2 regions of the Desulfatibacillum aliphaticivorans DSM 15576 genome follow, and region 1 is predicted to be linked to the other one. Evidence: riboswitches for the same ligand, from Rfam matches in the RefSeq annotation. Region 1 holds a riboswitch; the other holds the start of a gene.
What was found. A riboswitch is a leader RNA that binds a small molecule or an ion and turns the genes downstream of it on or off. The one in region 1 is predicted to bind cobalamin.
Positions count from the first base shown of each region.

Region 2: another riboswitch for cobalamin. It lies ahead of G491_RS29920 (ABC transporter substrate-binding protein); the one in region 1 lies ahead of G491_RS28995 (hypothetical protein).

Region 1 covers NZ_AUCT01000001.1:340,712-346,238, reverse strand. The annotation lists gene G491_RS29000 (4Fe-4S binding protein) at 1-379, shown strand, start outside; gene G491_RS0101535 (PAS domain-containing protein) at 453-1,478, shown strand; gene G491_RS0101530 (hypothetical protein) at 1,813-2,154, shown strand; cobalamin riboswitch at 2,226-2,471, shown strand; gene G491_RS28995 (hypothetical protein) at 2,587-3,528, shown strand; gene G491_RS0101520 (response regulator) at 3,606-4,424, opposite strand; gene G491_RS28990 (HDOD domain-containing protein) at 4,433-5,263, opposite strand; gene nosR (response regulator c-di-GMP phosphodiesterase, NosR family) at 5,343-5,527, opposite strand, start outside.
Region 2 covers NZ_AUCT01000007.1:130,098-135,624, forward strand. The annotation lists gene G491_RS0107995 (FecCD family ABC transporter permease) at 1-77, opposite strand, end outside; gene G491_RS29915 (ABC transporter ATP-binding protein) at 74-886, opposite strand; gene G491_RS29920 (ABC transporter substrate-binding protein) at 892-1,785, opposite strand; cobalamin riboswitch at 1,911-2,098, opposite strand; gene G491_RS29925 (PAS domain-containing hybrid sensor histidine kinase/response regulator) at 2,497-4,944, shown strand; gene G491_RS33560 (TetR/AcrR family transcriptional regulator) at 4,960-5,527, opposite strand, start outside.

The sequences.
Region 1 (5,527 bases):
GCGCATCGATAATTTCATTTTCGGCGTGCCGGACAACAGCCGGCTGTTGACGGTCTGTTTTTGCTGCGACTGCTGCTGCGTCACGGATCTTTTGAAGCATATTCCGCACGAGGAGCGGCAAGCCATCGTGCATCCTTTGGAAGGCCTTGAAATTCATGTGGATCAGGAGGCCTGCATCGGATGCGGCAAGTGCGCGGAGCATTGCTTTATTGAGGCTGTATCTCTGGACTCCGGCAAGGCGTTCATTTCAGAGGAATGCCGGGGATGCTGCCGGTGCGTTTCCGTGTGCCCGGCCAACGCCATAAAAATCCGTTTGAATAACCCGGATTTTGTCCGGCAGGCGGTTAAAAGCATTGAGTCAAGCGTTCGAATGGATTAATGCTTTCTATAGGATCAGGAAATTTTGGGGAGGGGAAAGGTCTGGAACACACTTTGGTGAAAGGACGCCCTGATTGAAACTTGAAGACACACACGCCCGCGTGGCTGAGTTGGAGCATCAGTTGGACCTCAGCCTTACGCAGTGGCAGACCACCTTTGACGCCATTACGGATTGGGTTTGCATCATCGACCTGAATTTCCGGATTTTGAGATCCAACCGCTCATGTGCGGATATTCTGGGCCTGGATCCAAGAAACGTCGTGGGGAGGACCTGCTACGAAATGGTTCATGGCACCATGGCGCATATCGCAGGCTGCCCCATCCCTAAGATGATAGAAACCGGAAAGCGCGGAGAATCCGAGCTGCATTTGCCTGACGGACGCTGGATTATGGTCACCGCCGACCCGTTATTCGATGATCGGGGGTTTATCACCGGCGCAGTGCACATGGTTCGGGACATCACCAAACGGAAGCTTATAGAAACAGCGCTCCAGGAAAACCAGGAGCGTCTCAGGCTGGCCGCCGAAGCAGCAAGCCTTGGGCTGTGGGACTGGAGGCTGGATCTGAACCGCCTTTTTCCCAACGAGATATTCATGGAAATTTCCGGCTTGTCCCTGGATGACGCCAATTTTTTCACAGCCGAGAAGTGGCTGAGCAGAGTCCATCCCGAAGAAAGAGGCGCCGTAAAAAGAGCCCTTGAAGAGCATTTGAACGGAACGTCTCCCAAAGCCTTCATTGAATGCCGAATCAAGCACCCGGAAAAGGGCTGGATCTGGGTGTCCGGCCTGGGACAGGTGATAGAACGGAACCGCAGGGGAGAAGCCATTCGCATGGTGGGCGTGCACCGGGACGTCACCGAGCAGGTTTTGGCCAGCAGGGAAAAGGAAAACCTGATCAACAAGCTGGAAAGGGCTCTGGCTGACGTCAAAACCCTCAGCGGCATGCTGCCCATATGCTCCCAATGCAAAAAAATTCGGGACGACCAAGGCTATTGGAGCAACATAGAAAGCTATATTCAACAGCACTCCCTGGCCCAGTTCAGCCATAGCATTTGCCCGGATTGCGCAAAAAAATATTACCCGGACCTTAAAATTTATTAATTCAACTTTCGGGATTGGAAGTAGTGCTTTGAAATCAAATATTTATGTATGCGGCTCAGATCAATCTATATACCAGAGCCCGAGAGTCATGGTCCCTTCCCCCCCTGGCGGGGGAAGGACAGGATGGGGGGGAAACTATCCGGGATAACATACAATATCACCCCCACCCCAACCCTCCCCCGTCAAGGGGGAGGGAGTTTTTGGGACGCCGGCTTTGATGTTTAATACCTCATAGCCTGCTGCAATTTCTTAAATATGTGAAGAAAACTTGATTCCCGAAAGTTGAGTTATTAATTTGAGCTCCAAAAACGCTGCATTAACCATGGAGGGCGCATTGGGACAGGAAAATACGGAAAGTACGGAGAATATTTCCGTCCTCATTGGGGAGGCGCAACTCATCCTGGCCGAAAAACGCACTTCCCTGGCGGTGCTGAGATCCGGCGTGGCGGTCCTGGCCCTTCCCATCACGGTCCTCAGTTTTTTAATCGCCACGTCAAAATATTACGATTTTTTTAATGTTCTGCACTTTGTCATTCCTTTGTTTTGCATCCTTGGAGCGCTCACCGTGATTGGAGTCTACCTCATCGCCCGGTCCGTCATCCGCATGCAGCATTATGACAAACTCCTGAAAAACATTAAGAGGAAAAACCACACCATTTCCGAGTTGATCGATTAGCCGGAGCGGCGCCGCCTTTCGCCGCAGCGGAGAATCACCTTGACAAAAAAACTCTCAGGGCTTTAAATATCCGTGAAAATTGGCGTTACGGTTCCAGGGAAAGCGGTGCAAATCCGCTGCGGACCCGCCACTGTGAGAGAGGACGAAAGCCGCACAAGCCACTGTTTTTGAAGCGCTCCCCGCCAAGCCGGGGGGCGTTCCTTGAGCAAAGCGCAGCAATGCGCCGGGTATTTACCCGCTCATGGAAAAAGAATGGGAAGGCGCGGCCGGTAGAATGATTCTCAAGCCAGGAGACCTGCCGTAACTTTTTCCGGATTCCGGATAGCCTTCGGGTATAAGGCAGGCTGCACTTGCTTGCAGCCTTCATGTTCAGGGACTTTATCGGCCCCGCCTGTTTCCCGACAGGCGGGGCTCTTTATTTTGGGACGCATTATGAAACGCATATTCGCTGTCTTACTCATCGCCGCAACCTCTATAATCCTTGCTTCGGCGGCCCAGGCCGGCCCTTACGCGCCGGCGGCCGGGGAGGTAGGATCCACAGCCGTATCCATGGACGACGCCTCCATCAAAGGGTGGGCCACGGGCTATAACGGTCTTGTCTATGGAGATGACGTCATTGATACCTGGAAGACCCCGGAAAAGGCTCTGGGGCCGGCGTTAGGAACCGTGATGGATATTGTTTCCTTGGGGAATGGAGGGCAAATAACCATTTCATTTTTTCCAGCCGTTATAACAAATGGAGAAGGGGCCGATTTCGTGATTTTTGAGAATGCACTGAATGACACCTTTTTGGAGTTGGCCTATTTAGAAGTATCCTCTGATGGAGTTCACTTTTTCCGTTTTCCTAATGACTCCCTTACGCCGCATCCGTTCACCCTTGATGAAGATGACAATGAGATCCCCTTGGCTGCATGGGAAATCCTAACGGTTGATCCTGAGAATATTAGCGGTTTTGCAAGTAAATACCGTGTGGGGTACGGTACGCCTTTCGATCTGGACGATTTGGATACTCCTGAGGCCCAGCAAGGCATTTTGTCCGGGACTCTGAATTTGGACTATATCGCTTATGTGCGTATCATTGACATTATTGGAGACGGTTCCAGCCCCGACTCCTCGGGAGATCCGGTCTACGATCCATGGCATCCCACCAATCCCCAAACCAGCGCCGGGTTCGACCTGGAAGCGGCGGGCTATATGAATTACTTTGTTGGAGGCGACCTGAACCTGGACGACAAGCTGGATATGACCGACGCCGTTCTGGCCCTCCAAATCCTGGCCGGGGCCCCGGCCTCCGTATCCCTCACCCGCGACGCCGACGGCAAAATAACCCTGGCTGATGTGTTATTCGCCCTCTCTTACCTTGCCGAACAATAGGAACCGCCGTAGGGCGTAGGATTTCCCCGCCCAAGTGGATAGAGGCGTATACCGCTTGATCCCGTTGGGGAGCGCTCTTAGTCCAAGAGAGTGATGATGAATCCGCGGTTGGAAAACTGGCCGGACAGGGGCACGATTTTCATGTCGTAGGTTTTGGCGCCGATTTTCACGCCTTGCATGGATTGGGCGCTGTTCTCCAAAATGGCTTGATTCAGAAGCATGGCGGCCTGGGAGGGCAGGACGCCGCGCATGGGGTTGTCCACATGCAGTTCGATGCCGTCTTCCCTCAGATCCTCGGCTTTGCGGTTGATAAGCACCACGCAGCCGTCCGGGTCCATGCCGATGATAGGCAGGGGGATGTCCGCCAGGATGGCGTGGGAGACTTCCAGGGCCTGGTTTCGGAACTCCAGTTCCTGGGTTCTTTCCCAGACCAGTTGCTCCAGCCTTTCATTGATTTGGGAAAGCTCCTGATTATGCCCGATAACCTGCTCGTGCAGCACCTTGTTGGCCCGGATAAGCTCCCAATGCTGCAGGGCGGCGCGGATTTCCAGCTTGAGGTTTTCATCGTCCCAGGGCTTGAAGAAAAATTTGTAGATGTGGCCCTTGTTGATGGCTTCCGTAATGGTCTTTATTTCCGAATAGCCCGAGAGAACGATGCGGATGGTTTCGGGATACAGGTCTCTGACCCGGGACATAAGCTCGGTCCCGCTCATGCCCGGCATTCTTTGATCGCAGACAATGAGCTGGACCTCATTCTTTTCCAGGATGTTAAGAGCTTCGTCCCCGCTTGTCGCAGTCAACACATTGTACGGCTCCCTGCGCAAAAGCCTTTTTAAGGAATGGAGGATGTTGACTTCGTCATCCACGCAAAGAACGGTATGTTGAATTTCTTCCATGATAGCCGCTATTCCTCCATGAAAAAAGAGTAGGCTTCCTGAATTTGAGGCTCCACCTCGGAAAACCAGACGTCAACCGTATTGAGATGTTTCGCAACCAAGGGCTCCACCGAGGGATGCACTTTCAGGGGCCATTTATGCCCCATAAAGTCGCCCAGGTACCCGTTGACAATGATATCGGCCGCATGAACCATCTTCAGCCTGTCCATGTCCGGGGCGCTGCTGGACATGGTATGGTGGCTTTTTATAACCCCGACCAGGCCTTCGGGAAGCCGCCATTTTTTGGCAAGGGCGCCGCCCACCATTGCATGGCTTGCACTGACGAATTCCCTCTCCGCCACGGAGAAGGACCTCTGGTTCGCGTCCATGGACTCCACGATCTTCTCCATGGTTCCATAAAAGTACTGGAGCAGGACCAGCTTGCCCACGTCATGAAGCAGCCCTCCCACAAAGCAGTCGTCCGGGGCGGCGATTTTTGTTTGTTTGGATAGGTGTTGGCTAAGCACGGCCACGGCCAGGGAGTGTTTCCAAAGAAGCCATGCGTTAATGCCGCTTTCATTGCTTTTGCCCGGTTTGAAGCATTCCACGACGGACAGGGACAGCACCGCGTTGCGCACCGTGTTTATTCCCAAAATAACGACCGCGTGTTGCAGGGTTTCCACCTTTTTCCGCAGGCCGAAAAAGGCGGAGTTCGCCATTTTCAGGATTTTAAGGACAATAGCCTGATCCTTCCCCAAGGCATCGCTGATGTCCTTCATGGATGCCTTGCCATCGGCGACCATCTGATTGAATTTGATGGCCGCCACCGGCAGGGTGGGAAGATCAAGAATCTTGTCCAAATCTTTCAGTATATCCTGTTTCGGCAATTGCTAGTTCCTTTCATCAACCGTCTGTAAATCCCGATTACGGGTGATTTTTTTAATTAAGCAGAACATGGATCGGTCCCAAGCCCGCTCCTTCCGCGATTTTTCTCAGCCGTACGATATACCCTTCGGAAAGCTCCGTGTCGTAGGGCAGCAAATACTGCCCCTTGGCCGAATAAATGGCCCGCGACAAGACCATGCCCGGCTTTAACTGTTTGATGCCTACTTCCTTTTCCCTGG
Region 2 (5,527 bases), on a different contig from region 1:
AAGAAAATGGCGCCCGCCCCAATGGCGTAGATTGCGATAATGCCGTAAAATTGCCGGGAGGTGAGAATCCTGGTCATCTGCCCTCCCCTTTTTCGCCTGTAAGTCCGGGCGCGGGAAAAACCACCGGGACGTCCAGCGTCGGATGCTGCATGACCTCGATGCCCGGGCCGTAGGCCTCGCCCAGGACCTTGGGGGTAATGATTCGCCGCGGGCTTCCCTCCTGCACAATCGCCCCGTCGCGCATGAGCGTGAGGGTGTGGGCGAAGACCGAGGCGATATTCAGATCATGAGTCACCACGCCCACGGCCATGCCGCCTTTGACCAGTTGATCCAAAAGTTGAAAAAAGCTGACTTCGTGGTGCATGTCCATGGCGCTGGTGGGCTCGTCAAGCAGAAGCACCCGAGGCTCCTGGGCCAGCACCGAGGCAAGGACAACCCTTTGGCGTTCTCCGCCGGAAAGATTGGTGAAAGAACGATCCTTCAGGTGGGTTGTACGGGTTTGCGCCAGGCAATTTTCCACAATGGCCAAGTCGTTGGAATCCAGAAATCCGGCGCCGCGAAGCCTGGCGAATCGTCCCATGGAAACCACTTCGCCCACCGTGTAATCCAGATGGGTCTGGACGTGCTGAGGCAAGTAGCCAAGCACCTTGGCGCGCTCCCGGTTGGATATGCTTTTCATCTCCCGGCCGTCCAGGACGACCTTGCCGGAGCCCGGCTTGATGACATGGGCGGCCAGCTTCAATAACGTGCTTTTTCCAGACCCATTAGGGCCTATCACGGCTTTGACTTCCCCGGATTTAAACGCAAGGGAGCAGGGTTCCAGACGCCATGGGTTGTCCGGATACTGATAAGTTGCGTTATGCAGGGTCAGCAGTTCCTGGGTCATGTCCGCTATTCTTCTCCGCCAGCCGGATTGGAATGAATGACGTCCGCAATGGCGCGGGCCGCCCGCCCCACTCTGGGACCGGGAACCAAAAGATAATCCTGAGTCATAATATGAATGCGTCCGTTCCTGACGGCGGGCAGGGTTCTCAAAATTGCCCATTCATCTTTCATGCGATCCATTTGCTCTTTGCTAAAGGTTTCGGCCGGGCGCATTTCCAGGATGATGTCCGGGGCCTGGCGAATCAGGCTTTCCTTGGAGACTTCCGGGTAGGCTGTTGGGATGTCCGAAAAAACATTTTCGCCTCCGGCGATTTCCAGCACCTGGCTGACAAAGCTGGTTTTGGAGCAGGTGTAAATGCTGGAAAGGCCGCCCGGCGTTCTTGCCACGCACAAAAAGACTTTTGGTTTGGGCAAGCCTGCGACCTCCTGCTTGATTTCATCCAGTTCCTTGCGAATATTTTCGATCACCTCCCCTGCTTTTTCCTCCTGACCCAGCTTGGCCCCCAGAATGTTGACAGTCTCGGAGATGCTTGCAATGGAGTCCATTTCCGTTTCCATGACGTCGATATTCCGGGAGAGGCAATAATCCTTCACCTTATCCAGCTTGCCCCGAAAAATGACCAGGTCCGGCCGCAAAATAGCGTAACGCTCCATGTTGGGATTCAGGATTCCTCCCACCCTGGGCTTTTCCAGGGCTTCCGGGGGATAGATGCAATAGTCGGAAACGCCGACAATAAGGTCTCCACACCCAATGGCGAAAAGGCTTTCCGTAATACTGGGGCCTAAAGATATGATGCGGGAATATTTGCCAACTCCGGACTGCTCCGCATGGGCGGATAAAACCAGGGTGAACAGAAAGAACAAACATATCGGAATAAGCCGTTTTTTAGGAAAAATCACGCAAACGCTCCAATAAAAAAATCCTTAAGCCTACAACAATAAGGCTTAAGGATTGCACCCTGCTTCTTCATCCTTAAAATGCGACGCCATAAAAGCGTCCTTCTCAGGTCCGTTGCCTCGCAAACCTTTGAAATATATGTCCGGTCGGGTCTTCTGGCTTATGGATCAATCTACCGGCCGCGCCTTCCCGCCGGACTTGAATTCGGCAGTGGCTTTTTGCGGCTTTCGTCCCCACTTACAGCGGCGGGACCACGACGGTTTCTCACCGTCTTCCCCGACGCCCTGTCGGGCTTCCGGACACCTGTATTTATGAGGAGTTATTATAATAATTCCCATCCGTGTCAAGGAGAAAAGCATTTTGGCCTGCCTGGCGGCCCGGCATGCAACAATTTTGCGCATTTTACAAGGATTCGCCTTTTTTTCTGGTCCTGGCGCCTGCACTGGTGGTACAATTTGAGATTAACAGACCCAAACCTCGATTACGTACACAACCTGCCAATAAAGATAGATCGTCTCACATGTTGTGTATTTAGCACTGATAAACGTCAAACGCTCCTTCAGCAGAAAAGTTAAAACCAAATGCAGCCATTGGTTCTGGACCTTAGGACTATATTTATTGTGTTGGGAACAGTTATACTGACCCTCGGATTGTGCATGCTGGCGTATAACGCTATGCGGCGCACATATCCCGGGTTCAGGGAGTGGACCCTGATGACCCTTTTTATGGGCGCAGGCCTGTTGTTGGAGGGATTAAGGGCTGAGGCGATAATATACTCCTCCATGGTCATTGCCAACGGATTGATATGCTCCGCAATGGCCCTTTTTTTCGAAGGCCAAAAAAAATACATGGGGGAATCCTCCCACACCTATATCCATGCCGCCGTCGTCTTTGCCCTGGCAGGAATCAACGAATTTATTTTTTCCGCCGTATACCCCAACAGGGGCGCCAGGGTTTCAATGATATCCCTTGTTTGCGCAGCCTATTTTCTTATGAGCCTGCTTAAGACGGTGCAGGCTTATAAAAGCCGGCCGGAAAAAACTTACGCCCTTTTAATGGGCTTGGAGGTGACGGCCGCAATCCTGCTTATGATCCGGGGGTTGGTGTTCTTGTCCCATCTCGACGCAACCGAACCCATTGTTTTTGAGGACCAGGTCAATGCACTGGTGATGTTTTCCCTCATTGGATTCAGCATCTTTTTTGTTTTCGCCCTGATCCAACTGAATTCCACAAAACTGGAAAGCGATCTGATGGAAATCCAAAAGCTGACCAAGGAAAGCGAAGAGGAATTCAGACTGCTTTCCGAGCAGGCCATCATGAGCATCATCGTGCTGCAGGACGGTATATACAAATATGTCAACGACGCGGCGATCAAGATGTCCGGGTATGAACGGGAAGAGTTCATGCGGATGAACTATCAGGATATGGCCAAGCTGATTCACCCTGATTTTCGAGAATTTGTTATAGAACAGGGCTTAAAAAAGATGACGGGGGAAAAAAACGGCGTCGTTCATCATTACATATACAAACTACTGACCAAACAGGGGGAGGAGCGCTGGGTCGAGCAATACTCCAAATCCGTAATCTGGAAGGGCAAGCCTGCGGATTTTCTAACCCTGATTGACATCACCCCGCAAAAAAAAGCCGAAGAAGAACTGAAAAAACGTGAGGAGCAGTATCGTGCGCTGGTGGAAAACGCCATGGACGTCATCTTCATTGCCCAGGACGAGTACATCAAGTTCAGCAATTCAGCCATTGTACAGGTGTCGGGATATTCCATGGATGAAATCAGCTCCGTCTCCTTTGTGGATCTTATTCACCCCGACGAAAGAGACATGGTCGTGGACAGGCATGTCCGCAGGTCCCGGGGGGAAAGCCTTCCCAGCACCTATTCCCATAGATTCATTACCAAGGACGGCCAGGTCAAGTGGGGGCAGTTGTCCAGCGTACGCGTGGAATGGGAAGGCCGAAACGCCACCTTGAACTTCCTCCGGGACATCACGCATCAAAAGGAACTGGAACAACAGGTTCAGCAGGCCCATAAGCTGGAAGCCATCGGCACCCTATCCGGCGGCGTGGCCCATGAGTTCAACAATTTGCTTTCCATTATTCTGGGCAATGTGGAAATGGCCATGGACGACGTTCCGGCGGATAACGAAGCCATGGAGTTCTTGGAGGAAATCAAGATCGCCTCCAAACGGGGAGAGGAAATCGTCAGGCAGCTGCTTAGCTTCAGCAGGCCGGCCGCGCCGGAAAGAAAGCTGGTGGACATTCCTTCGTCCATCCGGGAGACCATGGGGCTTTTACGGGCCTCCATTCCTTCCTACATCGCCTTTCACGTGGACATTTCTCCTGAGTGCCATAAGGTGTTGGGCGATCCCACTCAAGTCCGCCAGGTAATCATCAATCTGGTCAATAACGCGGCCCACGCCATGGAAGGCGCTTCCGGCGGCCTGGCCATCCGGGCCAGAAACGTGTTCTCCCGCACCGAGGAGATTTTTTTCGACCAGGTTCTACTGCCGGGCGACTACGTGTCCTTGGAGGTTAAAGACAGCGGGCATGGAATCGCCAAAGAGGACCTGGGCCGGATTTTCGACCCCTTTTACACCACCAAGGACGTGGGCAAAGGGTCGGGCATGGGGTTGTCCGTGGTGCAGGGGATTATGAAAGCCCACGGGGGGGGCGTTCGCATTTCCAGCGCTCCCGGAAAAGGCGCCCTGGTGGAGTGCTATTTTCCCTCCGCGGGAAAAGGCGCTCCCTCCGAGCCGCAAAAGCAACAGGAAACCCCCACAGGTACGGAGAGCATCTTATTCGTGGATGATGAGCCCCCCATCGTGGACATGATCAAAGGACGGCTGAAAAGATTGGGCTACAAGGTCACCGCCGTGGAATCCCCCTTGGAAGCCCTTGAAATGTATACAGAAAACCCCGCAGGCTTTGACCTGATCATCACGGACCTGACTATGCCGGAGATGACCGGCGACCTTCTGATCAATCGGCTGATGAATGTGAACCCGGACGTCAAGACCATCATCTGCACGGGCTTCAATGAAAAAATCGACGCCCTCAAAGCCAAGGAAATGGGCGCCAAAGCCTTTTTAAGCAAGCCCGTGGACCGCCACATCATGGCCGTGACCATCCGTCAGGTTTTGAAATCATAGGATAAAGGCCGCGTTTCAGCTTTTATCCCTATCGGCGTTGAAAATATACCTACAAAGCATGTCCGTCGTTTCCTCCAGAAACTCCTTTTGGTCCAGCCGGTCCGCCGAATCCATAACCTGGCGGTGAGTCAGGGACTCCAACACCCGGATGATCATCCTGGCGGCCGCCCCGCCCTTTGTTTTTCTGGCGCCCGGCGTCTTGTCCAAAAGAACCTGGAGGCGGTCCGCCATGATTCTTTCCATGTTCATGAACGCCTCCCACCATATTTTTCCGGTGATGGGTATGTCCTGCACAATGGCCCGATGCACCCCCGGCTCCCGCTTATGCAGCTCCATGGCCAGTTGGACGAATTCCCTCACATCGTCCGGAGTGATGCACCCCCTCGTCTCCACCCGGGACATGAGTGCGTCCGTCCCGGAGGCGGCTTCCGCCATGTGGGCCTCCATGAGGCTCAACACGATGCTCTCTTTGTTAGGAAAATATTGATACAGGGAGCCGATGGAAACCCCGGCCCGGTCAGCGATGTGATTGGTTGTGGTCCCGGCGTATCCCCTGGCTTCCAAAACCTGAGCCGCCGCCTCC